DNA from 3 places in the Marinobacter shengliensis genome. Region 2 is predicted to be linked to each of the others. Evidence: predicted binding sites of a transcription regulator. Region 2 holds the regulator's gene; each other region holds the start of a gene.
What was found. The regulator FliA, encoded in region 2, starts transcription of late flagellar genes. The targets are predictions, from matches to a motif close to CTAAAGTTTNNNNNNNNNNNGCCGNTAA.
Positions count from the first base shown of each region.

Region 1: QUE75_RS13260 (methyl-accepting chemotaxis protein) is a predicted target of FliA. The motif match lies at 7,213-7,240, and genes of this name have one in related genera.
Region 3: flgM (flagellar biosynthesis anti-sigma factor FlgM) is a predicted target of FliA. The motif match lies at 4,498-4,525, and genes of this name have one in related genera.

Region 1 is NZ_AP028062.1:2,891,257-2,901,469, forward strand. It holds gene cpaB (Flp pilus assembly protein CpaB) at 1-425, opposite strand, end outside; gene QUE75_RS20610 (TadE/TadG family type IV pilus assembly protein) at 470-994, opposite strand; gene QUE75_RS13235 (hypothetical protein) at 1,005-1,217, opposite strand; gene QUE75_RS13240 (hypothetical protein) at 1,400-2,779, opposite strand; gene QUE75_RS13245 (hypothetical protein) at 2,954-3,547, shown strand; gene QUE75_RS13250 (OmpA family protein) at 3,693-4,781, shown strand; gene QUE75_RS13255 (Ig-like domain-containing protein) at 4,797-6,956, shown strand; gene QUE75_RS13260 (methyl-accepting chemotaxis protein) at 7,287-8,843, shown strand; gene QUE75_RS13265 (PAS domain S-box protein) at 8,847-9,251, shown strand; gene QUE75_RS13270 (hypothetical protein) at 9,277-9,546, opposite strand; gene tnpC (IS66 family transposase) at 9,536-10,213, opposite strand, start outside.
Region 2 is NZ_AP028062.1:1,602,331-1,612,543, forward strand. It holds gene flhA (flagellar biosynthesis protein FlhA) at 1-1,036, shown strand, start outside; gene flhF (flagellar biosynthesis protein FlhF) at 1,094-2,410, shown strand; gene QUE75_RS07315 (MinD/ParA family protein) at 2,481-3,293, shown strand; gene QUE75_RS07320 (RNA polymerase sigma factor FliA) at 3,326-4,069, shown strand; gene cheY (chemotaxis response regulator CheY) at 4,229-4,612, shown strand; gene QUE75_RS07330 (protein phosphatase CheZ) at 4,633-5,418, shown strand; gene QUE75_RS07335 (chemotaxis protein CheA) at 5,439-7,532, shown strand; gene QUE75_RS07340 (protein-glutamate methylesterase/protein-glutamine glutaminase) at 7,577-8,743, shown strand; gene QUE75_RS07345 (flagellar motor protein) at 8,743-9,483, shown strand; gene motD (flagellar motor protein MotD) at 9,501-10,213, shown strand, end outside.
Region 3 is NZ_AP028062.1:2,366,346-2,376,558, reverse strand. It holds gene QUE75_RS10925 (CBS domain-containing protein) at 1-25, opposite strand, end outside; gene mnmC (bifunctional tRNA (5-methylaminomethyl-2-thiouridine)(34)-methyltransferase MnmD/FAD-dependent 5-carboxymethylaminomethyl-2-thiouridine(34) oxidoreductase MnmC) at 140-2,011, opposite strand; gene QUE75_RS10915 (peptidylprolyl isomerase) at 2,017-2,613, opposite strand; gene QUE75_RS10910 (hypothetical protein) at 2,816-3,562, shown strand; gene QUE75_RS10905 (flagella synthesis protein FlgN) at 3,634-4,104, opposite strand; gene flgM (flagellar biosynthesis anti-sigma factor FlgM) at 4,112-4,438, opposite strand; gene flgA (flagellar basal body P-ring formation chaperone FlgA) at 4,567-5,268, opposite strand; gene QUE75_RS10890 (chemotaxis protein CheV) at 5,461-6,390, shown strand; gene QUE75_RS10885 (CheR family methyltransferase) at 6,428-7,255, shown strand; gene QUE75_RS10880 (MFS transporter) at 7,259-8,440, shown strand; gene QUE75_RS10875 (LysR family transcriptional regulator) at 8,450-9,346, shown strand; gene QUE75_RS10870 (DUF7352 domain-containing protein) at 9,441-9,806, shown strand; gene QUE75_RS10865 (cupin domain-containing protein) at 9,887-10,213, opposite strand, start outside.

The DNA.
Region 1 (10,213 bases), 1.3 Mb from region 2:
ATACTGGTTAGGGGTGTTAGCTCCAATGCCATAGCTCTCATACCATCTTCGAGTAACGGCTGAAGGCGCGTTGAATGTTTGTAAAGGTCAAAGGTGACAATTTCTCCCGCCCGAAGGGTCCTCTTTAAGGGCTCATCAAACGATACCTCATCAGATGGCACGGCACCTTGCAATTCAGTTGTCGTTTCGAAGCGAACCAACCCATCTGGTACCAGCGGGGATCCGGGGTCCCCTGCCTGCTGAGCAATCAGGTAAGTGAACCTTGTTTCGACAAGCCCATCGGATTGATTCTGAGCTCGCTCTGACATTTCCGGTCGTTCGCTGGTTGAAGCCTCGCGCTCCAGCATTAAGCCATAAAGAGCGATGCCAACAGCCACTAAGGCGAGCAGAAGAGAGGGAATTGCATAGAAAAACCTTGACCTCATCATCCATTTCCTTTGCCAGGTCAGTAGGTGTGCCCAATCAGTTGCTAGAAAGCAACTACAGAGCGAGTCGTTAAAGAGGCGGGTAGCGGGGGAAAGGCTCCTAACCCAAAAACGTTCACTTGAGGTAAGAAAGGCGCATCTCCGGCATCCGCCCGAAGTGTGCACTCCAGCAAGTCTAGACCGTTTTCTGTATTAACCACACACTCCCTTTGTACTATTCTCTGGGCTGACGCCTTTGGCAATCGCTCGCTCAATACGACAAGCACTTCGTTGCTGTAGCTGGTCGCATCTTGCGCAAAATTACCTGACGCCCGCCTGTCGAGAGCGAAAACCGCTGCCGCGGCTCGATCAACAGCCGTTTGCATTTGCGATTTGTTAAAAAAGAGGACGCCATAACCCGCAGCCCCGTATATCAAACCGACCAAGATCGGAAATATCAACACGAACTCCAGGGTTATCACGCCTTTACTACTATAAGAACGCATAATTTCTAGCCCAAAGTTTCGCGAAGGGGCGAGCTGTGCCGCCTGGTATCCACTTCGCGGGCGCACCACCGCGACACAGCCCATACCCACTTACTTAATCTGACGAGGCTGCGTCTTGCACTTCCCCAAAAAGATTGCTCAGTGTTTCACTAATGGTAGTGGCTATGTCGTCGTTCAATCCGATAACCGCAATCAAAATCGCGATCACTACGGCGCCCAGCATTAAATACTCCAGGGATGACGCTCCTTTTTGCAATTTTGCTAACGCTGCACCAGACCGCATTCTGAAAATCCTTGCAGTTTTCATCGACTTCTCCTTTTTGCGAGCACTTAAAGTTACAGAATAATTACTACAACAAGCTTCAACCGAAAAATAGGATTAGGCTATGCGATAACTATACCACTACGAACCACTTCAAGGTAGCTCTCTAGTGACCCGATTACACCGTCATTTTTGCAAAACTTTGTAAAGTTATGATGAGTTTTAATCTATTTATGCCAACGCCCATCACGCCAGAAAAGATCAGATGAGAGCCCTCGAGCTTGAACCTCCTCTTCAACACACTCTCTAAGCAGCCTGTATATAGGCTCGCCCCCAGAAAAGGCGGCTTGGAAGACCATAGCAAGACGCCGAGCGAAGAACGGGCAAGGCGAATCAGGATTTGAAAACTCGTAGCTCATAACCCGTGAAGCACCAAATAGTGGCGCGAGCTGACCAAGCTTAAAGTTGCCATCTTCATCTTTTATTTTGTCAAAAATCTCAGCACCAGGCATAGGCTTCGGCATAAATAAGCCTATATCCTCTGGATACTGGAATAAATAACGTAGAAGAATTGACGTAGGGGCATCAACTCGACGATCCGGCTGTTGTCGAAACCGATAAAACGCCTTCACCTGCAATCCTAAAACCCAATAGGCCTCTGCACTCGTAAGCCCAAAACTTTCGCGAAACAATGAGAACAGGCTGTCGCTACTACCCAGAATCGGGCGCGAAAATCGATCGTACTGTCGCAGCTTATCGTCACTGACCGCTGAAGAGTTCACCCATTTCCCTTTAATAATGGCTGCGACTGGGTCAAGATCTCTGGACTTCGCCTCATTCTTCAGGATGCCGAGGTAACAATTGCTAAACCATTGGCTGAATAGGGCGTACACCTCTGACTCAAACCGGTCATGCAATGCATCATCCATCCAGTCAGTCAGCGAGTCCTTCTCACGCAACAACCCCCAACCCGTTTTACACTGTAACGTCTCCTTAACGAACGCTGGAGCCGAGCGAGACTGCACCGCGTACTTTCTGAGGCCGTCCCTGAAAAACTGGGAGTATTTACCGACAACAAGCATCTGGAGCCGAGCAACCGGTAGACCTGCATTCTGCATTCCAGCTGCCCCCTCCCCCAACATTTTGTAGGAAGAAATGTAGGACCGCCCGAATAAAGGCGCAAAACCAGATTTACCGCCTGATTTTATATACTTAACTTGATCAACCACCCCCATGAAAGGCTGAAGGAGGTCGAAAACCTCAGCACTTGAAGGACGTAGAGGCATCGGCACTAGATCTGGTCGCTTGAGGAGCAGCCTTACGAGTATCGCCTGGCTAGGCCTGACTCCCGGCAACTCAGCACTTTCTTCCTCCTCTTCTTCGGCGTCAAGGCCGACACTTTTGTCTGAAGTGCGCCCAACAGTATAGATGGAAGACTTTGCTCTCTTTAATTGGCTCAGTCGATTGAGAGGTACGTTCATCAGGAGCGCGAGATCAAGATCACGAACCTCCCCCCCACCAAGAAAGCTCTCGAGCACGGCTTTTAAATTCACCAGTGTACGACCATTTATAGGCCCTGAAGGATGGGTCAACTCATTGTTAGGCATTAGAGGCTTCTCGACTTGATCAAGGACAGATTTAGTAGGGGCATTGGATCACAAACTTTGGCATTCATATTTTCTACTTTATTTTTCAATGCTACCATAGGATGCTGTATTGTCACTTTGCAAATAGACCCATTTTTCCTGACTCTGACGAGTCTTTAAACGGCGAGAGTTAACGTGTCTGCAATCGGAACCAAAACATTTTTTTTCTTCGAAGGTGACCGACAGCCGTCAAGCTATACTCTTGAAAATCCGAACTATTTTCAACTCCCAGAGTTTCGCCTCCCACAGCGAGGCATAACACTCCTATACGGCAACAAGGGCCCGGGCAGCCTTATAGGCGCAGCGGTCAGGGAAAGCGCCGCCACAGGCCAAGGAGTTTGTTTTGCGGATGTAAAGGTTGACATTGGCGATTGGGATAGCAACAAACAAAAGCTATCAACCTTCGAGACGTGTCGCTTCCTGAACTTACCGTTAAGAGCCAATAAAGACGTGCTGGACGACATTCACTGTCACTGGAATCGCTGGCTGGACGAAGAGTGCTCACCTAGAGAAGACTTTCCGAGAAAGCCATCAAACCGAATGGACTTACTTGACAAGCTCATTGAGCTCGAACCATATAAACACTTGAACGCAATTGCCTACGACACAAAAACCCGCTTTGGGCTGGCAAAATTCGTAACCATTTTCAACCTGAACGCAATTCTTCAGGACCAGATCACCGTCATACCACCTCAGACAGAACTCACCCTTACGCTCCCCAGAAATTGATACCTCCTCGAGCACTAGAAAGACTTTAACAGTCTGCGGAACTCAACGATTTACTTTCAAACCGTAAAATATTGTCAATCGCTATTTTTTTATCGCATAATACTACCTATACTATTTTCGACCAGAGTCCAAAGGAGTGACCAAAATGCGTATGACCTACCTGGCAGCTGTTTGTGCCACCATTTGCTTACCGAGCCTCGCAGTGAGCGCTGAGAATTTCCCTTTGAGTTACTGGACCGTTGGTATTGAGGGAAGCCACGTAGATTCCGGTAACTCTCGGAATAAGTCGGTCGTTCAAGACAATTTTAGTAACTACTATGAGGGCGGGATTAACGTTACCCATCAGTTCAATCCCAACTGGAGTGTTCTACTTCAGGGCAGCTATGCCGAACCTGAGACCCGCGCAACCGGTATTGATACGGAGCTGCTTAGGTTCTCAATCGGTGGGCGAGCCCACCCGGCCAAGTTTAGACTGGCGGGATGGCGCCCCTTCGGCGGCCTCGGCTATAGCTATACCGATATCGATGTCACCTCTGGTGTTAGCAAAAATGAGGATGCCATTTTCCTGGAAGGCGGTATGCAACGAATGGTCGCTCCGCGCTTTATGATTGAGGCAGGCGTAAGGGCCAGGACGGAACTCGACGATGGGTATGTCGACGGCCAGTACTTCGCTGGTGTTCATTATCTTTTCAACCGGAAATTTCCCAGCGCACCCAAGCCTGCAGCGGTTACCACGACCAAGCCAGCTGTTGTACCACCACCAAAAGATTCTGATGGTGACGGGGTAATCGATGAGCTGGACAAGTGCCCTAACACTCCCCAAGGCGCCCTTGTTGACTCAGATGGCTGTCCCAAAGAGCTAACGAAGGAAATCCGCGAGACGCTCTACGTGGAATTTGAGCTCGATAAAACTGAGGTCCGCCGGCAGTTTTTCCCGGAAATCGCCAAGCTGGCAAAAGTCATGAAGCAGTACCCGACCAGCAGCATTTTGCTGGAAGGCCACACGGACAGCACAGGCTCTGCTAGCTATAACCAAAAACTTTCGAAAAGCCGCGCCGACGCTGTCATGAAAGTATTGGTCAACGAGTTTGGTATCGACACCAATCGAATTACCACAACTGGCATGGGCGAATCTCAACCAATCGCTACCAATAGCACTGCCGAAGGCCGGGCCCAGAACCGTCGGGTAGAAGCGATTGTTACTGGCAAATACTCAGAACTCATCAAAAAATAAGCAGAGGATGCAATCATGATGTCATTTAAACACTCCTTGTTGGCGTTGGGGGTTGCTTCAACCTTCTTGCTCACTGGCTGTGGTGGCAGCGGAGGCCCAGGCGAACCGCGCCTTAACGTGCCGGAAGATCCTACTCGTGACCAGACCGAGCAACAGGGTTTCTGTAATTCCTCAACTACTGAGTTTTCGATCACAGAATTTGTTCCTGCTGACGGCGCCCTTGATGTCGCGGTTAACTCCAACGTGCGCATTACTTTCAATGCAAATGTTGATGCGGACAGCGTTCCGGGGAATGTCAGGTTGCTCGATGGTGTCAATGAGATTGTTTTAGAAGACGGCAGCCCCCGTATAGTGGGTAGATCCGTGGTGCTCAATCCACTAGGCGATCTCAACGGCGACACGACTTACACCATCCAGGCTCTCTCGGGCTTGCAGGCTGACTGCGGTGATTCAGGCTCGACAAAATCCTTGGTGGATAGCGAGTCCTCAAGCTTCACGACGGGCTCTACTACGGAGCAAGACACCACCGGGCCGATGTTTGTGGCGGCAAGCCCTAGTGATGGTGAAACTATGGCCACCACGGACAGCCGTATTTTCGTCGAGTTCGATGAGCCAATAGACCCATCATCGGTCGACGGTACCACGTTTATTGTTCAGGAGCTCGATGACAGCGGTAACGTTGTTGGGCTGGTTTCTGGTGCATTCAACGTAGTAGGCAACTCTGTTGAATTCACTCCCAATCAGGCACTTAAAGGCCAAACCTTCTACCGTATTATCGTAGAGGCCAACATCACGGACCTCGCAGGCAATCCTGGCGAAGCATCAAGCTCTACGGTGTTCCGAACAGGCGGCTTGGTGCTAGCTCTGAATGAGGGCGTAGTTAGCCAAATTCCTGGTCTCGGGGAGGCACTGAATGACTTGGCGGGCACCCTGCTTGATCCGTTGGCTTTTGGCGATTCAGAGGATGGCCTAAACAGCCTGGACAATGCCTTGATCTTGAAACTGCCGTTGATTGACGGTCTTTCCGGGGTATTAAATGGCGGTGCACTGCCGAGCCAATCTACCAATACGATTGACGGTGTCGATTTCCTGAGCTTCCTCACCGGTGTGATCGCTGTGTGCGACCCGAAATCGGTCAATAACGGAGAACCCGGCGCTGATTGTACTCTGGCGCTCGATCTGGGCCTGGGGCAAAGCCAAATCTTCGCTTTTGCCGACGCGTTCACCGGAGGAAATCCTGAACAAGTACCGGATCTTCTTCTGGGATTGATTGAAGGATTGGCTTCTGGTGATCTGGGCACCGTGCCACCCGAATTAGCGGACCTGTTTGAAGAGAACAATCGTGGTTTACTTCAGCTAAAGGTCCTGGAAGACAATTCAGTCCCACTGCCTCAACCACTTGAGGATGGCCTTCTTACTGTTCTTGATGCAGTTGGTCAAATTCCCGTACTCGGCGAGTTAACCAGTCAGCAGGATGCCAAGGCACTGGCAGACATTGGCTTATTGAAAGGCTCTCTGATTCGGGTTAACCTCGGCGGCTTGGCCTCTATTACTGTTCTGGATGGTTTTGAAACCTTCGTTGGCCCGAATGGCGTTCTTAACCTGGGCGGCGCACTATTTGATACCCTGCTGGAACTCTCACCGATTGGGGGTGGAAATGGCGGCACTCCGAGCCGTGAGGATCTGCCTTTGATAGGTGACTTGCTCACTCTGCTCGATGCTGGCAACTTTTTTGGCGGCGACGGCTTTGACCCGTCTAATCTGCCGATCATCGGAGAGCTATCTGGACTGCTTAACTTAGGCGATGAATTTGGTGCTGGAGATATTCCGGTCCTCGGAACGTTGCTATCAGCATTGGATCCTAACAATATCGGTGAGGGCGACCTCCCCTTGATTGGTGATCTGCTGTCCCTTCTAAACCCAGATACCATCACGAACGGCGACCTGCCGATCATCGGTGATCTGTTTGAGCAATTGCTTTCTCTTGGCCAAGACGGTGGCACGCCTCTCGACGATCTGCCGCTGGTAGGTGAGTTTGTTAACCTGCTTCAGGGCGGCGCAGCAGAAAGTCCACTAGGCGACATTCTTGATCCGTCGATGATTCAGGAAATTCCTGTATTGGGGCCAGTTCTGGATAGAATCGTCGGCGGCCTGCTCGGTGCTCTCGCAGGTTAATGATGGCACTGAACGCGCTCTTGAAAGAGCGCGTTCAGTGGTGTGTCCGTCCTTAGGGGATCGCTCATGTAGATTGCCTTCAGGCAGCGCCCCCCCCTCCGCCATAAGCACGGATGCGCAGCACTGACCTCGTTAACACCACGCTTTTGGCCAGTGCTTTCTGGATTCTACTCCGCATCTCTTCGGCCAAACCTGTTTTTGAGTGCAAAACTCAACCTTTATTCATCTGAATTGGAACGGCCTCTGAAAATTTATGTCTAAAGTTCTGCGTAAACGGCCGATATAAGTAAATTGAATTAGATTATAACCAATGTACTTTGCGGAGTACCTATGCGAAAAAATCTCCCCGTCACCGACACTGAGCGCACCTTCTCACCCAGCCAAAAGCTGATTTCGTCGACAGATCTAAAAGGAAAAATCAAACACTGTAATCAGGCTTTTGTGGATATAAGTGGCTTCTGCCGTGACGAACTGATTGGCCAACCACACAACATTGTTCGCCACCCCGATATGCCGCAAAAAGCTTATGAAGAAATGTGGGCCTGTCTTAAAGCCGGAATACCTTGGATGGGGCTGGTTAAAAACCGTTGCAAAAACGGTGATTTTTACTGGGTAAGCGCTTACGTTACGCCGGTAACGGAAAATGGTGAGATTGTTGGTTATGAGTCCGTTCGATCTTGTCCGAGCAGAAAAGATGTCGCTCGGGCAGAAAAACTCTACGCAAACATTCGGAGCGGGAGGGAGATCGGGGCACATGAAGCAGCGATGCAATCGCTACCGTTTATCACTTTAAGTCTCGTTTTTATCGCCACAGCTGCACTCTTCTGGGCTGGCCGGCCCATGTTGTCTGTGGTTGTCTTGGGGGCGGCGTTTGTCTGCCTGTTTATCTTTTCATATCGCGCTCAAGCCAGACTTTTGAGCTCTATTAGGGCTCAACTAGGCAAGAGCTTCACCAGTAACCTCGCCGCAAAAAGCTACACGGATGACAGCCTTCATATTGGCAAATTGAAGGTTGCCATTATGGCTCAGAGGGCACATCTGGACGCCGTTCTTACTCGATTGGAAGATTCTGCAGGTGAGGTTCGGTCACGCACCATCAGAGGTATGGAAATTGCGCATGAAGCCCAACAAACGATGCAGAACCAACAAGCGGAAACAGAGCAGGTAGCCGCGGCTGTACATGAAATGTCTGTGACCATTTCCGAAGTGTCGCAGAATGTCCAGCTTACTGCAGATAAGGCAGACAATGCCCGAACTGCTTCCGGGCATGGGGTAAAAACTATTAACTCGACCCGCCGAGCAATTGAGGACCTTAAACAAACAGTTCACAACATTGGTCAGTCTGTAGATGACCTCGCTCAGCAGACTCAGCGAATCGCATCAGCCGCCAAAATTATCGAAGACATCGCTGAGCAGACGAACCTTTTGGCGCTTAACGCCGCAATTGAAGCTGCAAGAGCTGGCGAGCATGGTCGGGGCTTTGCGGTGGTTGCCGACGAAGTAAGAAATCTTGCCCGTAGAACCCAGGAATCCACGAAGGACATTCACGGCGTGGTATCCGAGCTAGTCAGTAAATCTGAACAATCGGTTGTGGTGGCAGATACTGGCGCAAGTGCTGCCGACAACGGGCTAGCGAGAATGCTGGAGGCAGAATCCAGTCTGACGGAAATCGCAGATTCGGTTGCCACCATTGCTGAAATGGCAATGCAAATGGCAGCGGCAGTTGAAGAGCAGGCGCAGGTTTCCGATCAGATTAACGAGCAAGTGGAGCGAATTTCGTCTTTGGCTGGCGAAAATCTTCAGAAAGGTGAGGAATCGACTCAAAGCGTGCGTGAAATGGGCGACATCGCTAAAGATCTCCACGAACTTGTTGTGAGGTTCAAATAACGGATGAGCAGTGAAACTCTTGAAAACGGGTTAGCTCAAGCGGTGATGCAGGCGGCCGTTGACGCCATAATCGTAATCGACCGTAACGGGTCCATCCTGAGGTTTTCAGATTCTGCCAGGACGTTGTTCGAATACGGGCCGGATGAAGTTCTCGGGCAAAATGTTTCATTGCTTATGCCTGAGCCCCATGCCCGTGCTCATGACCAGTACCTCACCCGTTACCTGAAAACGGGCACCCCCCAGGTTATCGGATACGGCCGCTGTGTAAGTGGGCGTAAAAAAAGTGGAGAAGCCTTCCCCATGCACTTGTCTGTGGGTGAAACGACGGTGGATGGTGAAACACTGTTTGTAGGAATCTGCCACGACTTGACCGCCTACACGCAGGCTTTATCAGCAGTTGAAAAGTAAGCGTTCATTCCACGACATAGTTGACCTATTTCACGTCACGGAGAGGCCTTAATAACTCCGGCGAGACCTTGTACTGTTTGGTACCGTCCTCGGCTAACACGATCACGCTCTTGCGGTTGATCTTGGTGACGATCCCCAGCACAGGTCCTTCCCGGCCTTCGAAGGTCACTTTCAGGCCAACCCGCAACTGACTCAAGGCTTGCAGGGTTTCCTGCTCTTGCAGTTCATCAATGCGCTGGCAGATGTACTGGTTCAGCTCCAGCAACTGGTCGATGCTCATGTCCTCAATGCGCACGGACGGTAGCCTCCGGCTGTTTGCTCTGTCGGTCAGGATGGCGTGGGTCGATCAGCGCCCGTAATGGGTTGTCGGCAAACCGGGTTTTCCAGAGTCGGGGCGTCAGGTCGCTGACGTCACTGGCCGGGTGCTGGCTGATGCGTTGCAGCACGTCCACCAGGTAGGTGTAGGGGTTAATATCGTGCAGCTTGCAGGTGCTGATCAGGCTCTGGATGATGCCCAGGTGTTCCGCGCCCAGTTCGGTCCAGCAGAACATCCAGTTTTTCTTGCCCATGGGAATGGGCCGTAGGGCCCTTTCCAAGTGGTTGGTGTCTGGCTGCACGTCGGGATTTTCCAGGAACACGGTCAGGCTGGTTTCGCGGCTGAGCACGTAGTTCAGAGCTTTGGTCAGTGGATCGCTGGGCAACAGCCCGCTTTGCGCCAACTGATCCCGGCACCACTGGAAGAAGTCGCTGACCATCGGCTTCGAGTGGTCCAACCGGTACTGGCGTTTCTTCTCGCCAGTCAGCCCTTGAGCTTTAATGATCTCTTCATTCTGGTACAGCGCCGCGATCCGTTGCAGGGCCTCAGTAACTTTCTCCGGGTGGTCCTTTTGAGCCTCGATGAAGTAACGGCGACTGTGCACCCAGCATTGGGCGTGGGTGACGTTCTCCTGGGCGGCGGCATA
Region 2 (10,213 bases):
GGCGACCGTTGACATCGTTGGTCTGGAAGTGGGCTACCGGCTGATTCCTCTGGTCGATAAATCCCAGGGCGGGCAGCTGCTCAGTCGCATCAAGGGGGTTCGGAAAAAACTGTCTCAGGATCTGGGTTTCCTGATGCCGTCAGTGCACATTCGGGACAATCTGGACCTGATGCCAAACGTCTACCGCATCACCCTGATGGGTGTGACCATTGCCGAGGCGGAGATTCACCCGGAACGTGAGCTGGCCATTGATCCGGGCCAGGTGTTTGGCAAGGTGGAAGGCATTGCAGGCAAAGATCCGGCCTTTGGCCTGGATGCCATCTGGATTGAGCCAGACAAGAAAGACCAGGCCCAGACCCTGGGCTATACCGTGGTGGATGCCAGCACGGTGGTGGCTACCCACCTTAACCAGATTCTGCAAAAGCACGCCCATGAACTTATCGGCCATGAAGAGGCCCAGAAGTGGCTGGACCAGTTGGAGAAAATGGCTCCGAAACTGGCGGAGGAGCTGGTGCCTACGACGATTTCCGTGAGCGTCCTGCTGCGGGTACTGCAGAACCTGCTCCGGGAAGAAGTGCCGGTCAGGGATATGCGCTCCATTGCCGAGGCCATTGTTAACGTGCACCCCAGAAGCCAGGACCCGAAACTGTTGACCACCCTGGCTCGCCAGGCGCTTCGCCGAATGATCGTTCAGAGCATCTGTGGCAACGATGCCGAGATTCCGGTGATCACTCTGGATCCCGATCTGGAACAGTTATTGCTTAAGTCTGTTCAGCAGAGTCAACAATCCGGCGGACAGGAAGATATTGGCCTGGTGCTTGAGCCCAACATGGTGGAAAAGCTGCAGCGGTCTCTTCAGGACAGTGTTCAGCGCCAGGAAATGCTGGGCAAGCCGGCGATTCTTCTGGTTTCCGGGCCCTTGCGGCCAGTGCTGGCAAAGTTTGCCAGTTATGGGGTAGAGCGTTTGCATGTGCTCTCGTACCAGGAAATTCCGGATAACAAACAGATCACGATAGTCGCCTCTGTTGGCCAGTAAGGCCGGCAGGGCAAGGCGAACACCCGATTCGGGCACGCCGGTGGAGGATGAAGCGTTATGAAAGTACAACGGTTTTTTGCAAAGACCATGGCCGAAGCCCTGAAACAGGTTAGTCATGAGATGGGGCCGGATGCCGTTATTTTGTCCAATCGCCGGGTGGACGGAGGCGTCGAAATTGTGACGGCCCTGGACTATGACGAAAATATGGCACGCCAGCGCCTTGGCGAGAAAGCGGCACAGGCCACCAACGGCTCGCGCCTGGCGGAGCTGCAGGCAGACCAGCATCGTCGGTTGGAAGAAGAGTTGAACCGATCGCGCAGTCGCATTCGCGAAGTGCGGGAGAAGCGGGCGGGTGTCGGCGCGGAATATGATCGTGCACTGGCTGATGATCGGCCGGGTGCCGACTGGTCAGGTGAGTTGGCTGGTGGATCGACCTCGGTGGGCAATGCAGGTGGCCGATCAGAGGCGGGCTACTCGGATGAGTTGGCGAGCATGAGAGCGGAAATCAACTCCCTGAGAGAGATGGTCAGCGGCCGTACCTCGGTACCCGAGAAGCCTGCAGTCGCGGCATCCAATGCGGTTCAGCAGAGGCTTGCAGAGCGGCTGCAGGAATTTGGCCTGGGCGCGGAGCTGGCAACCTCTCTGTCCCGTCAGCATCGCGCCGGCAGGTTGGAAGACGGTTGGAAGCAATCCCTGAAGATGCTGGCCACCGGCGTACGTACCGCTCGGGAACACTGGCTTGAGGCCGGCGGCGTCTATGCGCTGGTGGGGCCAACCGGGTCTGGGAAGACCACCACCATTGGCAAGCTGGCAGCCCAATATGTACTGGAGCACGGGCCGGATTCCCTGGCGTTGGTCACCACCGATCGCTACCGGGTGGCAGCCCATGAACAGCTGTTTGTGTTTGGCCGTATTCTCAATGTTCCGGTCCGGGTTGTGGACGAGAGTCATTCCCTGGATGACATTCTGGACGAATTGTCAGACCGGCACCTGGTTCTGATTGATACTGCCGGGCTGACCAGCTCGGATCGCGGTTATCAGGAACAGCTGGCGGAGTTGGCCCGGAGCGATCACAATATCCGTACCCATCTGGTCGTGTCTGCCACCAGCCAGCCGCGCATCATGAAATCCGTGTGGCATTGCTATAAGATGGCAAACCTTGCAGGCTGCGTCATGACCAAGATTGACGAAGCGCTGACACTGGGTGAGTCTTTGGGCTTTGTCATGGAAACCGGCCTGCCAGTGGCATGGTATACCGATGGCCAGAAGATTCCCGAAGACCTGCACCGGGCAGAGGCCATTCCTCTGGTGCGGTTGGGCGTAGAACGCCTGAAAACAATGCAGCACGGCCAGGCCGTTGCAGAAGGGGCCTGAGGCCCGGTGGTACAGCCGGTGCGCTGCCGTTTGCGCCCACACAAGAACGCAGTAAGAGACTGATAACAGTATGAGCAGACCACATCCGGTTCAGGTGATTGCGGTTACCGGCGGCAAGGGCGGTGTCGGCAAGAGTAATGTGTCCGTCAACCTCGGTATCGCGCTGGCCCAGAAAGGCCGGCGGGTGGTGTTGCTGGATGCAGACCTTGGCCTTGCCAATATCGACGTGCTGTTGGGCATTACCGCCAATCGCAATCTGCAGGATGTGCTCAGTGGCGAGTGCGACCTCAAGGACGTTCTGGTCAACGGCCCGGGTGGTATCAAGATTGTCCCCGCATCGTCCGGCACCCAGCGTATGACCCAGTTGAGCCCGATGGAACATGCAGGGCTGATCAACGCCTTCAGCGAGCTGGGTGACCAGATTGATGTGCTGATTGTTGACACAGCAGCCGGTATTTCCGAGTCGGTCGTCAGTTTCCTGCGGGCCTCCCAGGAATTGCTGCTGGTGGTGTGCGATGAGCCTACCTCCATTACCGATGCTTATGCCCTGATCAAACTGATGAATCGCGACTACGGCACCAACCGTTTCCGTATTCTGGCGAATCAGGTGCGAAATGAGCAGGAAGGCCGGCATCTGTATGAAAAACTGACCCGTGTCACCGAGCGTTTCCTTGATGTAGCACTACAATATGTAGGTATCGTGCCGTACGACGAAGCCGTCAAAAAAGCCGTTCAGCGGCAGCGGGCCGTTCTGGATGCCTATCCACGGGCTAAGGCGTCGCTGGCGATCCGTGCCCTGGCAGAGAAAGTGGACAGCTGGCCGCTGCCATCATCGCCAAGAGGGCATCTGGAGTTTTTCGTGGAGCGGCTCGTCGAAGTCTGATCTGAATCCAGTCCTATAAGAAAACCGGATACATGACATTGGCGAAAAACCTGGGAATCTACCATCAGGCTGGCGCAAAAGGCCCCTCTCAGCTGATTGAGGAGCATGCGCCGCTGGTCAAGAAAATCGCCCTTCATCTGATGGCCCGTTTGCCGGCCTCGGTTCAGCTTGAAGATCTCATGCAGGCCGGCATGATTGGCCTGCTGGAAGCTGCACAACGCTATTCCACCGGCAAGGGTGCCACCTTTGAAACCTACGCAGGCATTCGTATCCGCGGTGCCATGGTGGATGAAATCCGCAAGGGCGACTGGGTTCCCCGCTCCGTTCACCGCAATGCCCGCCGTATCGCGGCAGCCATCAAAACGGTTGAAGACCGCACCGGGCGCGAGGCCCAGGATGTCGATGTTGCCGAAGAGCTGGGCATTGACCTGTCGGAATATCATGCTTCCCTGGCAGACGCCAACAGTGGCCGACTTTTTAGCCTTGATGAGCTCAATGAATCCGGGGAGCTGCCGATAGAAGAAACAGAGGCCAGCGATAATCCCCTGGATGGCATTTCATCAAATGCATTCCAGAAAAGCCTGGCAGAGGCAATCGAAGAGCTTCCTGAGCGAGAAAAGCTGGTGTTGAGCCTCTACTACCAGGAAGAGCTCAACCTGAAGGAAATCGGCGCGGTGCTGGGCGTCAGCGAGAGCCGGGTCAGCCAGATTCATAGCCAGGCGGCCCTTCGTCTCAGGGGGCGGTTGTCCGATTGGCGGGAAGACGAGCCAGAATAAACCGGGCCGGCGCTGACCGCGCGGCGCGTAACTGTGTAGATTTTGGTAACCGGCGCTTTACAACGCGGCCAAACACCACACAATAAGCGGTTAAAGCAGCGGCCTGCTAGACTTTCAAAAGGCTTAATGAAATCCGGGTGTTACTGACTGGAGGTCCCATTGGACAAAAACATGAAAATTCTCATTGTGGATGACTTTTCCACAATGCGGCGAATCATCAAGAATCTGCTGCGCGATCTTGGCTTCACCAATACGGATGAAGCGGACGATGGCAACACTGCATTGCCCATGCTCAGGAGCGGCAAGTACGACTTCCTGGTGACCGACTGGAACATGCCTGGCATGTCGGGTTTTGATCTGCTCAAGGCGGTGCGGGCAGACGAGAACCTGAAGAACCTGCCGGTGCTGATGGTAACCGCGGAGGCCAAGCGTGACCAGATTGTGGCGGCGGCGCAGGCCGGCGTTAACGGGTACGTCGTCAAACCGTTTACCGCTGCCGTTCTCAAGGAAAAGATTGAGAAGATCTTCGAGCGAATCCAGTAACCAGAGGTCGGATGGCTGTCATGACTGACAAGAACGAGAACCATCAGGGCCTCGACCCGGAGGTAACCGAAAAGCTCCAGCAGCAAAGCTCCGAATTGGCCGAATGCATCAGTTCCGGTAACTACGCCCGTGCGATGTCGGTGATCAACGAGCTTAGTGAAGTTCGCGACCAGAGCCTCTATCGGGAAGTGGGGCGGTTGACCCGGAGCCTGCACGAGGCTATCCGGAATTTTCAGATAGACGCCCGCAGTGCCGAGCAGAAAGAAGCCTTGTCCAAGATGTCCGATGCCTCGGATCGGCTGGCCTACGTTGTCCAGATGACCAGCCAGGCGGCTAATCGCACCATGGACCTGGTCGAAGAAAGCATGCCGGTGGCGCATACCATGCGCGACGAAGCGACCGCCCTGCGAGACGAATGGCAGCGGTTGCGTCGTCGGGAAATGGAGCCGGCAGAATTCCGGGAGCTGTACGGCCGCATTGATCGCTTCTTTGCGGGCCTGGCCACAGATTCCGATACCCTGTACAGCAACCTGTCAGAAATCCTTCTGGCCCAGGACTTCCAGGATCTTACCGGGCAGGTTATCCAGAAAGTAACGGCTCTTGTGAAAGAAGTCGAAGAGAACCTGCTTGGCCTGGTGGTGATGGCCAGCCACGTGGACCAGCTCACCGGCACCGTGCACCAGATTGAAGAAAAAGAAGAATCGGCCGAAAAAGGGGTAGGGCCTCAGATCAAGGCTGAGGAGCGTGATGATGTAGTTTCGGGGCAGGACGACGTTGATGACCTGTTATCCAGTCTCGGTTTCTGAACGATTATAGAGGGTGACGCATGGCGTTTGATGCCGACGAAGAGATCCTGCAGGACTTCCTGGTTGAAGCCGGCGAGATTCTCGAAAAGCTGTCCGAGCAGCTGGTAGATCTTGAGCAGCATCCGGATGACAGCAACCTGCTCAACGCCATCTTCCGTGGTTTCCACACGGTCAAGGGCGGTGCCGGGTTCCTGCAGCTCGAAGCGCTGGTCAACTGCTGTCACTCTGCGGAAAATGTGTTCGATATCCTCCGCAACCACAAGCGCAAGGTCACCTCCGAATTGATGGACGTGGTGCTGGAAGCTCTGGACCACGTCAACGCCATGTTTGATCAGGTTCGTAACCGTGAAGAGCCGACTCCGGCTCCGGACGAATTGATCGCTGCGCTGGATGAACTTGCCAAGCCGGAAGGCGACACGGCAGCGCCGGCACCGGCAACGCCAGAACCCGAACCTGCCGCCGGTGCGGGCAATGATTCCGGAGATATTACCGACGAAGAGTTTGAGCAACTGCTGGATGCCCTGGCCGATGAAAAAGGTGCAGAGCAACAGCCGGCGGCCGCACCGGAAAACACCTCCGCCAACGACGCCGGGTCAGACGGCGACGAGATCACCGACGACGAATTTGAAGCCCTGCTGGACCAGTTGCATGGTAAAGGCCAGTTTGCTGGCCCCCCGGTTGTTGATAACGACACCCCGCCGGAGCCGGAACCAGAAGAGCCGGCAAAATCATCCACTGGTGATGATCTGATCACCGATGACGAGTTTGAAAACCTGCTGGATGAGCTGCATGGCAAAGGCAAGAGCCCTGGTGCGGCCCCCGCAGCGGAGACCAAACCTGAGCCTGCGGCCAAGCCTGAGCCAAAGAAGCCGGAACCAAAACAGCCGGAACCCGCCAGGCAGGAAGCCAAGCCGGCAGCCCCCTCCGCCCCGGCAAGAGATGCGGCGCCCGCAGCCGAGACCACCGTGCGGGTGGATACCAAGCGCCTTGACGACATCATGAATATGGTGGGTGAGCTGGTACTGGTCCGTAATCGCCTGCAGCGCCTGGGCTCCGAGAGCGAAGATGAACATATGCACAAGGCGGTCGCCAACCTCGACGTGGTGACCACCGATTTGCAGGCGGCGGTCATGCAGACCCGCATGCAACCGATCAAAAAGGTATTCGGGCGCTTCCCACGGGTGGTACGAGACCTGGCCCGAGGGCTGAAGAAAGAAATCAACCTGGTGATGCACGGGGAAGAAACCGACCTGGACAAGAACCTGGTCGAAGCGCTGTCCGACCCGCTGGTTCACCTGGTAAGAAACTCCGTTGATCATGGCATTGAAATGCCAGAGGTGCGGGAAAAGGCCGGTAAGCCCCGTGCAGGCACTGTGACCCTGTCAGCGGAACAAGAGGGGGATCATATCCTGCTTTCCATCTCTGACGACGGCGCGGGTATGAACCCTGATGTTCTGCGCCGAAAAGCGGTGGAGAAAGGGCTGTACGACCAGGACGCCGCAGATCGACTGACCGATAACGAGTGTTTTAACCTGATTTTTGCCGCTGGTTTCTCGACCAAGGAACAGATATCCGATGTTTCTGGCCGAGGCGTGGGCATGGATGTGGTGAAAACCAAGATCGGCCAACTTAACGGCCAGATCAACATCGTGTCTGAACAGGGCAAGGGCACCAGCATTATTATCAAGGTGCCGCTCACCCTGGCGATCATGCCTACGCTGATGATCATGCTGGGCGATCAGTCTTTCGCCTTGCCCCTGGTGAACGTGGTTGAAATTTTCCATCTGGATCTGTCGAAAACGAACATTGTCGATGGCCGGGAATGCATTGTGGTGCGTGACAAGGTATTCCCGCTGTTCCACATCAAGCGCTGGCTGGTACATGGCGCGGCTGGCCAGAAAGAGCCGGAAAACGCCCATGTGGTGATTGTGGCCATGGGTACAAAGCAGGTCGGGTTCGTGGTGGACCAGCTGATCGGCCAGGAAGAGGTGGTGATCAAGCCCCTGGGGCGGGCGTTACAGGGTACGCCCGGTATGGCCGGGGCCACCATCACCGGTGACGGCCGCATTGCCCTGATTATTGACGTACCCAGCCTTCTTCAACATTACGGTTAGCGGTACCGGGGCAGATAACATGCAGGATTGTTTAGGAGAAATGGATGACAGTTTCTGTCCTGGTCGTTGATGATTCAGGGTTCTTTCGCAAACGGCTGACGGAAATCCTCACGGCCTCGGGGCAAATCGAGGTTGTTGGTGCGGCAACCAATGGCCGTGAAGGGGTGGAGCTGGCTGAAAAGCTGCGCCCTGATGTGATTACCATGGACTACGAAATGCCCGTGATGGATGGTATTTCGGCGGTTCGTGAAATCATGAAAAAGCACCCGACCCCGGTGTTGATGTTCTCATCTCTGACGTATGAGGGTGCGCGGGTTACTCTGGATGCCCTGGAAGCCGGGGCAGTGGACTTCCTGCCCAAGAACTTCGAGGAAATTGCCCGGGATACCAGCCAACTTCAGAAAATCCTCATCGATCGGATTCTTGACGTGGCAGGCAGCAAGCCCAGCGGTCGTTCTGCGGCCCCGGCTGCACGCCCGGCAGCTCCGCGTCCCGGGGTTACGCGCCCGGCTGCCCCGCAGCCTCCAGAGCGGCCCGCCAGACCGGTAACCCGCGACCGCTCAGCCCCGGCCCCAGTCCAGCCAGAGCCGACCCGCGAGCCGGAAACTCCAAGACGGCCCTCCCGGAAAGCCGCACCAAGACATTACAGCGTGGTTGCAATTGGCACTTCCACGGGAGGGCCGGTGGCGTTACAGAAGGTCTTGACCGCGCTGCCGGCCTCTTTCCCGGCTCCCATTGTGCTGGTTCAGCACATGCCTGCCAGCTTTACCCCGGCTTTTGCCGAGCGCCTGAACAAACTTTGCCGTATTCAGGTCAAGCAGGCCGAAGATGGCGATATCCTGAAGCCTGGCCATGCCTTGTTGGCGCCTGGCGGCAAGCAGATGATGATCGAAAATCGTGGCGGTCAGGCGAGAGTCAGGATCCTGCCGGGTGACGAACGGCTGAATTACAAACCCTGTGTGGATGTCACTTTCGGTTCTCTTGCCCGAAGCTTCCCGGGGAAAACCCTGGGCGTCATCCTGACGGGAATGGGAGCAGACGGTAAGGAAGGCTGCCGGATGATGAAGCAGTCTGGCTCAGTGGTCTGGTCCCAGGATGAGAAATCCTCGGTCATCTACGGCATGCCCATGGCCGTTGCCAAGGCCGGATTGAGTGACGAAATCCTGCCGCTTGATGAAGTTGGCCCCCGGCTGGTTGAAGGCGTGAGCTGATGGATATTCTGAGCCTGCTGGGTATCATCCTTGCGTTTGTAGCCATCCTGGGTGGCAACCTGCTGGAAGGTGGTGCGGTCGGGTCCCTGTTCAACGGGCCCGCCGGGCTGATTGTGGTTGGGGGCACACTGGCGGCCACCATTCTGCAAACCTCCTGGCCCATGCTCAAGCGGGCCATGGCGCAGATTCGCTGGGTGTTTGTGCCGCCCTATATCAGCCTGGAAGATGGTATTGGCAAGGTTATCGACTGGAGCGTCAAGGCTCGTAAGCAGGGTTTGCTGGGCCTTGAAGGCCTGGCAGAGCGGGAGCCGGAGAAATTTGCCCGCAAGGGGCTGCAATTGCTGGTTGATGGCGCTGAGCCGGAAGCCATCCGCAGCATTATGGAAGTGGATCTGGAATCCCGTGAGCAGCGGGATCTTGAGGCGGCGCGTATCTATGAAGCCATGGGTGGTTATTCGCCGACGATCGGTATCATTGGGGCGGTCATGGGCCTGATTCAGGTGATGACCAACCTTGAAGACCCGCAGTCTCTGGGTAGCGGCATTGCCACCGCGTTTGTAGCCACCATCTACGGCGTGGCCCTGGCCAACCTGCTGTTTTTCCCTGTCGCCAACAAGTTGCGAAGTATCGTCAAGGAACGTACCCGCTACGAAGACATGATGATCGATGGCATCATCGCCATCGCTGAGGGTGAGAACCCGAAATCCATTGAACTGAGGCTGCGGGGCTTCCTGCAGTAATCAGGACGGACTAGCCTATGCGTCGGCGCAGACAACCCCAGGATGACCTGCACAATAAGGAGCGTTGGCTGATATCCTATGCGGATTTCATCACGCTTCTGTTCGCTTTTTTTGTTGTCATGTACTCGGTGTCTTCCGTTAACGAGGGTAAATACAAAGTTCTGTCCGAAACCCTGACAGGCGTGTTTAACGCCCCCCAGCGCTCGGTGCAGCCTGTCCAGGTGGGCGACCAGCCACTGCGGGCCCAGACCAGTTCACCAGAAGACGTTATTCCCCCGCCGGTCACCGAGGCGCCGCGCAATCCTCAACTGGATGCCGAAAGCCGCACACAAGCCCTCAGAACCATGGCAGATCAACTGACTATGGAGTTTGATGAACTGATCAGCCAGGGCGTGGTCAGCCTGGAAACCAATGAACAGTGGTTGGAACTCAACCTGCCAAACAGCATGCTGTTCAGTAGTGGCGACGCCGAACCTCACTATGACGCATTCCAGGTGATCGAGAAGATCGCGACGGTGCTTCGCAACCGGGATAATGCCATCAAGGTGGAGGGGTTTACCGATAACCAGCCAATCAGAACCAGCCGGTTTCCATCCAATTGGGAGCTTTCCAGCGCCAGGGCATCGGCCGTGGCTCGTATGTTGATGATGGAAGGTGTAGAGCCCGAACGTCTGGCGGCGGTGGGTTACGGCCAGTACCAGCCGGTAGCGAGAAACGACACCGAGGAAGG
Region 3 (10,213 bases), 760 kb from region 2:
CCGGCTCACTTACGTGAATAGACATTCCACTAACTCTCCCATGTGACTGCTGCAACATCCCAATGCAGAGCAGCTCCTCTAATGGTAACGGCTGAATGTCACAAAACTGTAGGCCGGCTTCATTACGCCTGGGTAAGTGTCAGGTTCGGTATAGCCGCCCCGTTTCCAGTCGCTTTGAGAGCGGCGCAGGCAAGCAGTGGGGCTGGCCGCTGATAACATCTGCCAGATATTCTGCCAGCAAGGGTGCCCAGACCAACCCTTTGCTGCCCAGGCCGGTCAGCAGATACAGGTCGTTAAGGTGGTTCCCTTCGGTGTCCCGCATGTGGCCGGCCACAGGCTGGTAATCGTGCGTGGTACAGCGAAAGGCCACTCGCCCTTGCAGCTGATCGGGATCTGGCACCGATTCTTTGGTTACAGACGGCAGAATCCGTTTTAGCTCGTCAAGGTTTTCCTGGTGGCCTGCGGGGGTTGGGTAGGGGGTCTCGTCCTTAAGGTCAAATGTCGCCCCGGTGACTGCACTGCCGCCTTGAACAGGGTTGAGATACTTTGTCCCGCAGATCACCGTTTGGGGTAGGTTGAAGTCTGCCTCCGGTAGTTCAGTAACCTGACCGCGGATCGCTTTCAAACGGAGCTGCCCGGCTACGGGCACCAAGGCGGGGCTTTCGTGGCCTCCGGCAATGATCACCGCGTCTGCGCGGCAGTCTTCGCCAGAGTGATTGCGGATACACCATTGATTGTTACATGGCAGAAGGTTGACGACCTGGTAACTGAATCGTGTTTCGATCAGCGGGTGCTCAGCCAGCTGCTGACAGGCCTTTGCAGGCTCAAGCCAGCCAGAACCGGGAAACCAGAGACCGCCAGTATCGACGGGAATCCCTGCCAGTTCGCTCGCCCTGATTGCATCCACGGGTTCCAGCAGATTATCCGGGTATTCATTGCGCTCGCAGAACCGCCGTTGGCGGTCAGCTTCCTGATCATCGGTCGCCAATTGCAGCAGCCCCGTTGGGTGCCAGAAGCGGTTTTGCCAGGGCCGATAGAAACGTTGGCTGAAACTGAGGGCAGTTGCGGCAAGCTCAGTCTGTGCGTTGTACTCCACACCAAGTTTTACATAGAGCGCGCCCTGGGGATTGCCAGATGCCGCAGAACCGGCGTGGGGCGCCTTGTCCAGCAGCAGCACCTGAACACCCCGTTCCGCCAGATTGCGGGCGAGCAGGGTGCCGGCAATTCCTGCACCGATAACGGCAACCGTGCCAGTTCTCGCCTCTTGATTAGTGGTATTCCCTGGTGCGTATATACCTGCAAGCATTTCCCGCTTGCGGCCAAAGCCGGGGACTTTTGCGATCTCGAAGCCGGCCTCTGCAAGGCTGCGCCGCACACGGCCAACGGCGGTAAACGTGGCCAGGGTCGTTCCGGGCTTGCTGTGGCTGGTGATCAGACCAATGGCATCGTCCAGCCACATGTCCGGGTTTAACGACGGGGCGAAGCCGTCAAGGAACCAGGCATCGGCGAAAAAAGTGAGATCCTTCCAGGCATCCAGGACATCGCCAAAATACAGGGTCAGCCGAACCCGACCTCCGGCCAGCACCAGCCGGTGAGTGCCCTTGATCAGTGGAGGGTAATGTTCGATAAGCTCCGTTGCCAGGGGGCTTAGCTCGGGCCAGTACGACAGCGCCTTTTCGAGGTCTTGACGGCGCAGGGGAAATCGTTCTACCGACACAAAGTGCAGTATGGCGTTGTCATCGGCCGGGCGCTGCTTTAACCATTCCGCCCAGGCGGCGAGAAAATTCAGGCCCGTGCCAAAACCGGTTTCAGCGATCACAAAGTGGCCGGTGTCTGGCACCTGCTGGAACCGCTCCGGCAACTGGTTATGCCCGATAAAAACATACCGGGTTTCTGCCAGGCCGTTGTCCCTGCTGAAATATACGTCTCCAAACCGGGTGGATTCGGGTACGCCGTCGCGCCAGATAAGATCTGCCGGCTCCATGGCCGGTGGCAGGCAGGGGGAGTGCATAGGGCTCAGTCTTCAATATTAACCAGAGTCACTTTCTCGATCACGACGGCCTGAACCGGAACATCCGCCATGCCCTGGCGATGTCCGGTTTGTACGCCGGCAATCTTGTCGATCACGCCCATGCCCTCGGTGACTTTGCCAAAGACCGCGTAGCCCGCACCCCGCACACCAGCATTCAGGAAATCGTTTTTGGCGACGTTAACAAAGAACTGAGAGGTTGCTGAGTTTGGGGAGCTGGTTCGGGCCATGGCCACGGTGCCCCGAAGATTAGGCAGGGTTGCTGAGGCTTCGTTAACGATGGGGTTTTTGGTCTGTTTGCGGGCCATGGTTTCGGTTAATCCGCCGCCCTGAATCATAAAGCCGGGAATCACCCGGTGAAAGATCGTACCGTCGTAGAATCCGTCTTCGACATAGGAGAGGAAATTCTCCACGGTTTTGGGGGCTACGTCAGGGCGCAACTCAAGCTCAAAGGCCCCTTCAGAGGTAACAAAGCGAACCTTCGGCAGTTCTTCGGCCTGAATAGGAGTGGCCAGCATCAGGGCAGCGATGGCGGCAAACAGGACGGACATCACAGTTAATACGGGTTTTACGGTATTTGTCATTTCAGAGGCTCTCACAGTTTCAGTTGTTATCAGGAATCCTGAGACAATCCGGATAGAACAAAATTAGCGAAGATCTTAACAGATCCTTACCTGAATAAGTGCAAATCAGCACAGCGTAGGCCAGGGGATTGGGCTACGCTTTAATCATTATCAATACCGGGCCTGGTTGTACGGTGATCACTCTGAATGCGGGAGGAGCCTAGTGAGAATCCGTAAGGGGTTTGAAGAAAAGTCCCGGCTTGGCCGGTTGTTGATCAATCGTGGCTATTTGTCGGAAGGTCAGCTGGACGAGGCGTTGTTGTTGCAGCGGGAAACCGGGCAGCGCCTGGGCGAAGTGTTGATCGCCGCTGGCTGGGTGACTGACAAGGAACTGCATCGCGTTCTCAAACACCAGGCCCGTTATCGTAATGCGGCAGCGCTGGTTACCATGGTGACGTTGCCGTTTCAGCCGTTGGTGTCGCTGGCGGCCGGCAATACCAGCGCGGCATCCATGCCTGCGCAGGCCGGTCAGTTATATGAAAAGGGGGGCTTTGCGCCTCTGTCTGACAGCGATATGGCCGGCGTAACGGCTCAAAGCAGTGTGGGTTTGCTGGAGCGTATTGAAACGGTTGCCGCAATGCCGGGAAATGCTGGCGGCGCGGTTGATGACCCGGAACTCGCCGGACTCGATTCAGTAGAGGGAATCAAGCTGGCCGCCAACATTTTTGTGCCAGTGCTCAGTTTCCTCGATTCCGACCTGACCATCTCTGGTGTTCACTACAGGGAGGGTGAGCCCCGCTATTCCATTCGAGAGGATGGCGCCTTGAGGCTGGCGTTTCCCGAACGGATTGAGGAGATCCGGATGGACAATATCCGCGTGAGTGGCAATCAGAGTCCATCCATGGGGAACGTCAGCATTCACAACATACGGTTTCATCCGGATTCCCAGATGACGATCTACACCCGTTAATGAACGGGTAAGGTGAATCTAACGAAAAACGCCCGGATAGCTCATCCGGGCGTTTTTGTTTGCCGGGTCGGTCAGGCGCTGGCCAGAATGTTGCCGCTGGATACACTGGTTTGTTCGCCCTTGGCGCCATAAAGCTTCTGTTGGGCAGAGGCGCCACGGAAGATGTCCGTGAGCCTCGTCAGGCGTTTTTGAAGGTGTCCGACAACACGACCGTTGTTCTGGTTCAGTTCCTGGCAGGCACGAAGGCGCCCATCGGCGGTTTTCCAGAGTTGGTAAAGGTCTTCCATACCACCGGCACGGATAAACCTCGAGGGCTCGCCGGCATCCGGTCGGTACCCCATGTTCACCAGCAGGCGGATCTTTTGTTTCGCACGCTCACGGATATCCGTCAGGATGTTGTTTTTCTGAGTGGTGATTTCCTGGAGCGGAGCGATGTCGGAGGACGCCAGGAGTTGTTTTTCCTGGTTGAGAAGATCCGCCAGGGTTTCAAGCTGGCGGATGTCTTCTGAGAGAAGGGTCTTCAATTCAATGATTGCAGCCATGTTTTACTCACCCGAAAATGCTTTTATCCATCTCAAGCATTTTCTGGGCCAGTTTCTCTGCATCAATTTTGTAGGTGCCATCTTCCAGTGCTGCGCGAATCTGCGCAATGCGGTCGTCGTCCATTTCCGGGTAATCGCCCAGTTTCTGTTCCAGCTGCTTCAGGTTTTTGGCCTGATTGCTGAGACTGACGTTGTCGCCGCGGGCAGCCGTGCTTTGAGCCTTTGCCTGCTCTCCAGCCGTGGAGGGCGTACTCTGGCTGCCTGTTGCTTTGTCGGCCGTGGTTCTGGTGGTGTTGACCTGGCCGGGGCCAATTCCATTTAAGTCAACTGACATAAGGATACCTGCTTGCCTGTGGCCACCTTCAGAGGCGGCGGAATCGAGTTTATATCTGCTTAACGGCAGCGTTTAGCCGACCTTTAGAAAAAAACGGAAAAAATTTGCCGCTGGGCACGGATTTTCCGTTACATGGCAATTTCCACCCGGCCAGGAGCCGTGACCGTTGCCCGAACCGTGCGTGCTGATTGCAGATTCTCAACCATCACTTGCTCGCCGACACTGGCACTGGCCAGCGCCTTGCCTCGGGAACTGACCGAGAACACCGCGGATTTGGCGGTGATGATAACATGATCGCCCCGCTCAACGGCATTGGGAGCTTCGAGCAGATCTGGCGTCAGCACCGACCCTGCATTAACTGGTCGCCTCACCAGCATGCCGGATACCTGTTCAATATCTGTGAGAATGCCCCGGCGGCTGGCGTTGATCTGCACCTGTTTTTCCTGCAAAAGTTCACCGCTGATGCGCTCACCGCGGGCCAGAGGCCGAGCCGCCACAAGGGCAGGGCCGTGTACTTCGACACTGGCTGTGACGAACATCCGCCATGGCCGCTCCCCGGCACAGGACACCATCACCGATGGCGATGTGGTCCTTAGGGGATCGTTGGTAAACGCGGTTTCGAGTGCCTGTTCGCAAGCAGCTAGGCTAAGCCGGCTGTCGATGCTGCCGACGGTGAAGTTCACCTCGTACTGTTGCTGGCGCTGCTCGTCGGCCCAGGTTTCGATAAATTGACCGGCGGCATCGCGTATCTCGCTTGCAGTGGTGGCCGCAGCCGCGGCGTTCAGGCCCAGGGTCGATAGGCAAAAGGTCGCTAAAAAGATGGTTCGCATCTGCACTGCTTTGTCCTATGCTGTCAGTTAGGCATATTTACGCGAGTTCCGTTAAGGAAAATGGCGCTGGGGCCGTTAACCCTGATTGGACACCCGGCGTCAATGTTTTGGTCCGGGTTCGCGTAAGCAAGTTGTTTAATAATAACTGAGCAAATTCTGTGCCGATCGTTGGCATGCCGGGAGTAGAAAGTTATGGCAGGGGTGTTGGACAGCGTTAACCAGCGTACGCAGTTGGTTGGTCAGAACCGGCTTGAGCTGTTGTTGTTCCGTTTGCGGGGGCGGCAGCTATACGGGATCAACGTTTTTAAGGTGAAGGAGGTCCTTCAATGCCCGAAATTGTCATCGATTCCTAACAGCCGCCAGGTGGTTCGGGGCGTGTCCCATATCCGTGGCGAGACCATCCCCATCATCGACCTGAGCATGGCCATTGGCATGGCAGGCATTCCACAGGAAGAGCTGGCAACAAGCTTTGTCATCATTACCGAGTACAACCGTAAAACTCAGGGCTTTCTGGTGACTGGTGTCGACCGGATCATGAATATGAACTGGGAAGATATCCTCCCGCCACCCAAGGGGGCTGGCAAGGATGTGTACTTGACGGCGGTCACCAAAATTGATGACAAACTTGTAGAAATCATAGATGTAGAAAAGATTCTTGCAGAAGTTTCTCCGCTCAGGGAAGATGTCACCGAAGAGCTGAAAACTCGCAGCGCCGAGCGTGTGCCCGGGCATTTGCCGGTACTGGTTGTTGATGATTCGTCTGTGGCGAGGCGCCAGATCGAGCGCTGCCTGACCGCGATCGGAATGGAAGTGGTCACCAAGAATGACGGTAAACAGGCGTTGAACTACCTCAAGGAGATTACGGGGGATGGTTCCACTGCCCGAGACCACTTATCGTTGATCATTTCCGATGTGGAAATGCCGGAGATGGACGGTTACACCCTCGTTACCAGAATCAAAGAGAATCCGGCGCTCAGCGGCATGTATGTGATGCTCCATACATCCCTGAGTGGCGTCTTTAACCGGGCGATGGTTCAGAAGGTCGGTGCCGATGATTTTATGGCGAAATTCAGCCCGGATGAGCTTGCCGAGCGCGTGATGGAAATTATTGACCAGAATTGATGCCTCGGCTCATGGACTTACCCACGATAGAGATCCAATGAAAGCGGAAATTACGCCTCAGGAATACGAAGCCTTCAAGACATTCCTGCAGGACGCTTGTGGCATTCTGTTGGGTGACAACAAGCAGTACCTGGTGAAGAGCCGTCTACGCAGGATTCTTGAGGAGAACAACCTGAATTCACTGGGTGAGCTTCTCGATCGCTTGAAGCGGGTGGGGCGCAGCGGCCTGCGTGAGCTGGTTATCGATGCCATGACCACCAACGAGACCCTCTGGTTTCGGGACAACCACCCATTCCGTATTCTTCAGGACAAGCTGTTGCCGGAGTTCGCCGAGCGCAATTCGCTCCAACCGCTTCGTGTCTGGTCTGCCGCCTGCTCAACCGGGCAGGAGCCCTACTCGGTAGGCATGGTGGTGGACGAATTCCGGCGCATTCGCCCCGGCAAGCTGCGTGACGTAAAGATCACCGCGACCGATATTTCCAAAAGCGTGCTGGAAGTGGCCCGGCGGGGTGAATATGAGATGATTGCGATAGGTCGCGGGCTTTCCCCGGAGCGGCAGAAGCAGTTTTTTACGCCATCACCTAACGGCGGGTGGCAGATCAAACCGCAGATCAAGGCCATGGTGGAGTTCAAAGAACTCAACTTGCTTGAGCGGTATATGCTCGGCAAATTCGATATCATCATGTGCCGGAACGTGCTGATCTATTTTTCCGCAGACCTCAAAAAGGACATTCTTACCCGCATGCACGGGGCGCTGAATCCGGGTGGCTACCTGATTCTGGGCGCCTCTGAATCCCTGAACGGCCTGCCTGATCTGTACGAAATGGTTCAATGCCATCCCGGCATTATCTACAGGAAGAAATAATCCATGCCGTTGAATGTCTGGGTGCTGGTGGCGGCCCAGGCGCTGGCCATGTGCACCGCGCCTTTTATCGTATTTATTGGCTCTATTCAGGGACGACTGCTGGCGCCTGCGCCAGAGTTGGCAACCTTGCCGGTCGGGCTGGTGGTGGTCGGCACGGTTCTGGCCATAAAGCCGGCGACATGGTTGATGGAGCGGATAGGGCGCAAACAGGTGATGCTTTTCGGCGCACTTGCAGGCATTCTCGCAGGTTTGCTGGGTGCGTACGCTTCCTGGCAATCGCACTTTACCCTGATGTGCCTTGCTGCCGTTCTGGGCGGTTCGGGCCTGGCCGTGGTGCACCAGTATCGCTTTGCGGCGATGGAGTCGGTAGCGCCGGACATGGCCGGCTCGGCAGCTGCAAGAGTGCTGCTGGGAGGCCTGGTTGCGGCCTGGTTGGGGCCTGAAGTAGCTAGCCTGGGCAGTGGGAAATCTGAATCCTTCCCGTTCCTTTACAGTTGGGTCGGGTTGGCCGTTGTTCAGGCCCTGGCGTTTATCATTCTTGCGTTCGGGTATCGCGCCAAGGCAGAGCGGGTCCCGGAAACCGTGGTTGGCGGGGGTCGCCCGCTCAGGGAGATACTGGCAAATCCGCTGGTGTGGACGGCTATCAGCGGCGCCGCCATCGGCTATGCGGTGATGAGCTTTATCATGACTGCAACCCCCTTGAGCATGACCGAAATGGCCGGTCATGATCTGGATGATGCCAAGCGGGTTATTCAGTTACACATTATGGCCATGTATCTTCCGTCTCTTATTTCTGGTTGGCTGACCCGTGTTGTCGGCATCCCCTTGATGATGGCGGCGGGATTATTGGCCTACCTGGCGTGCATTCTGCTGGCGGCCAGCGGTATCAGCTTTCATCATTATTTGTGGGCGTTACTGCTGCTGGGCGTGGGTTGGAATTTCCTGTTCGTTGGCGGGACAACCCTGTTGCCCCAGGGTTACCAGCAGTCTGAGCGTTTCCGTGTGCAGGGCCTGAATGACATGATGGTGTTCACGGCTCAGGCGACAGCGGCCTTGAGTGCTGGCGCTGTACTGGCTTCGGTTGGCTGGGCAAGCCTGCTACTGGTGGCGGTACCATTATTGGTGCTGCACAGTGTGTTGATGTCGGTTTGGTTGCTGCGGTCACGAAGAGCCACCACAAACTAGGTTTACGCCATGGATCAGCTCAATCTCAGGCACCTCTATTATTTCTGGGTCATCAGCCGTGAGGGCTCGATTGCCAAAGCCAGCGAGCTGCTCGATCTTGCGCCGCAAACCCTGAGTGGCCAGCTTGCCACGTTCGAGGAATCAGTCGGAGGGCAGTTGTTCAGCCGGGAAAGGCGGCGTCTGGTCCTGACTGAACTGGGGCAATTGGTTCAGTCCTACGCCAACGACATTTTTGCACTGACTGGGGAGCTGTCTGAAACCTTGCGTCTGGCCCCCGCTGATCGCCCTCTGAGATTAGCGGCCGGCGTTTCGGCGTCAATTCATAAGCTGATTGCTTTTCAGTTGTTGCAGCCGGCTCTGAAGCTGAACAGGCGAGTCAACCTGGATTGCCGGACAGGTCGCGCGGAAGATTTGCTGCTCAGTCTCAAACGCAAAGAACTCGACGTCGTGCTGACAGACCGTATGCCTCAGACCGAAGCGGTCACAGATCGCTTCGCGGTTCATCCCCTGACATCCTCTACCATCAGTTTGTTTGCCGCCCCGGAGATGGCTGGGCGGCTTCGGGACGACTTTCCGGCCTCTCTCAATCATCAGCCCTTGCTGGCCAACGCCACGGATGCGCCGTATTTTCAGAAGTTGATGAACTGGCTGACCATCAGCAATGTCAGGATGGACCTGGTGGCCAGGGTAGACGACAGCGCGTTAATCAAGGTGTTCGGACGGGAAGGGTTGGGCGTATTTGCGGCGCCAACGGCGATAAAGGAGGAAGTGTGCCGCCAATATCAGGTGGAGGAGATTGCTCCTGTCAAAGCGGTAACCGATCAACTCTACGCCATCACCCGAAGCCGGAAGGTTGCCCATGAAGGTGTGCGGGCAATCTGTAGCGGCTTTGATTTACCTCGATAATATCGATGATTCTTGCTCAATAAATCTTATTTTCTCGAAGTCTTCGGCGGCGCATGATTGAACTGTGTCTGGCAACCTCTGAAGGAGTATCGCCATGAAAACCATTCACAAGTTCCGTCTTGAGCCTGGAAAAGAGCCGACCACGTTGACCCTGCGCGAGGGATGCAAAGTGGTTCGGTGCGAGTATCTGGTCGCCCAGAAGGCTGTTTTTCTCTGGGTGCAGCAACCTCTGAGTGTTACGGTCCCGATGGTGGAGCGGCAGTTCAGGGTTGCTATGTCCGGCGAGCCGGTGCCAGATGCCTATGAGTACCTGGATACCGCCCTCGATCCCTTCGGACCAGAGGCCTACCATGTATTCGAAGTGCCGGCTGGTGAAGGGATGGCTATTGGTAATGGCCACGAACGATTCGGCAGTGATGAGTTTGGCCAACCCGGTTGGCGCACCAATCTCGCCTCTTAGCCAGGTGGTGTTTGATGATGTTGTTGTAGTCGGGATAGTGCTCTATTTCGGCCCCTCTCGAGGGGCCGCTTTTGGTTAAATCAATCTAAGGGGAGGTGACCGGTCTTCACCCAGATGACCGTTTCCTGGTCAACAAACGGGTGATGCTGGCTCAGGTGTGGGCTACGTAACCAGGTTCCCTCGGGATAACGGCCATGCTCATCGCAGAACTCTCCGCTAAGTACAAAGATTTCCTCGCCACCAAAATGCCGATGGGGTTGAAATACTTCATTGGCTGGCCATTTAACCAGTGCCACATGCTCATGCTCGAACTCATGCAGCGGCATTACCTGAAGTCCGCCAATGCCAGGCAACCATTCTGCGGTGTTGGTATCGACACGAACCGTGGCCGTATCCCGTTGATCAAA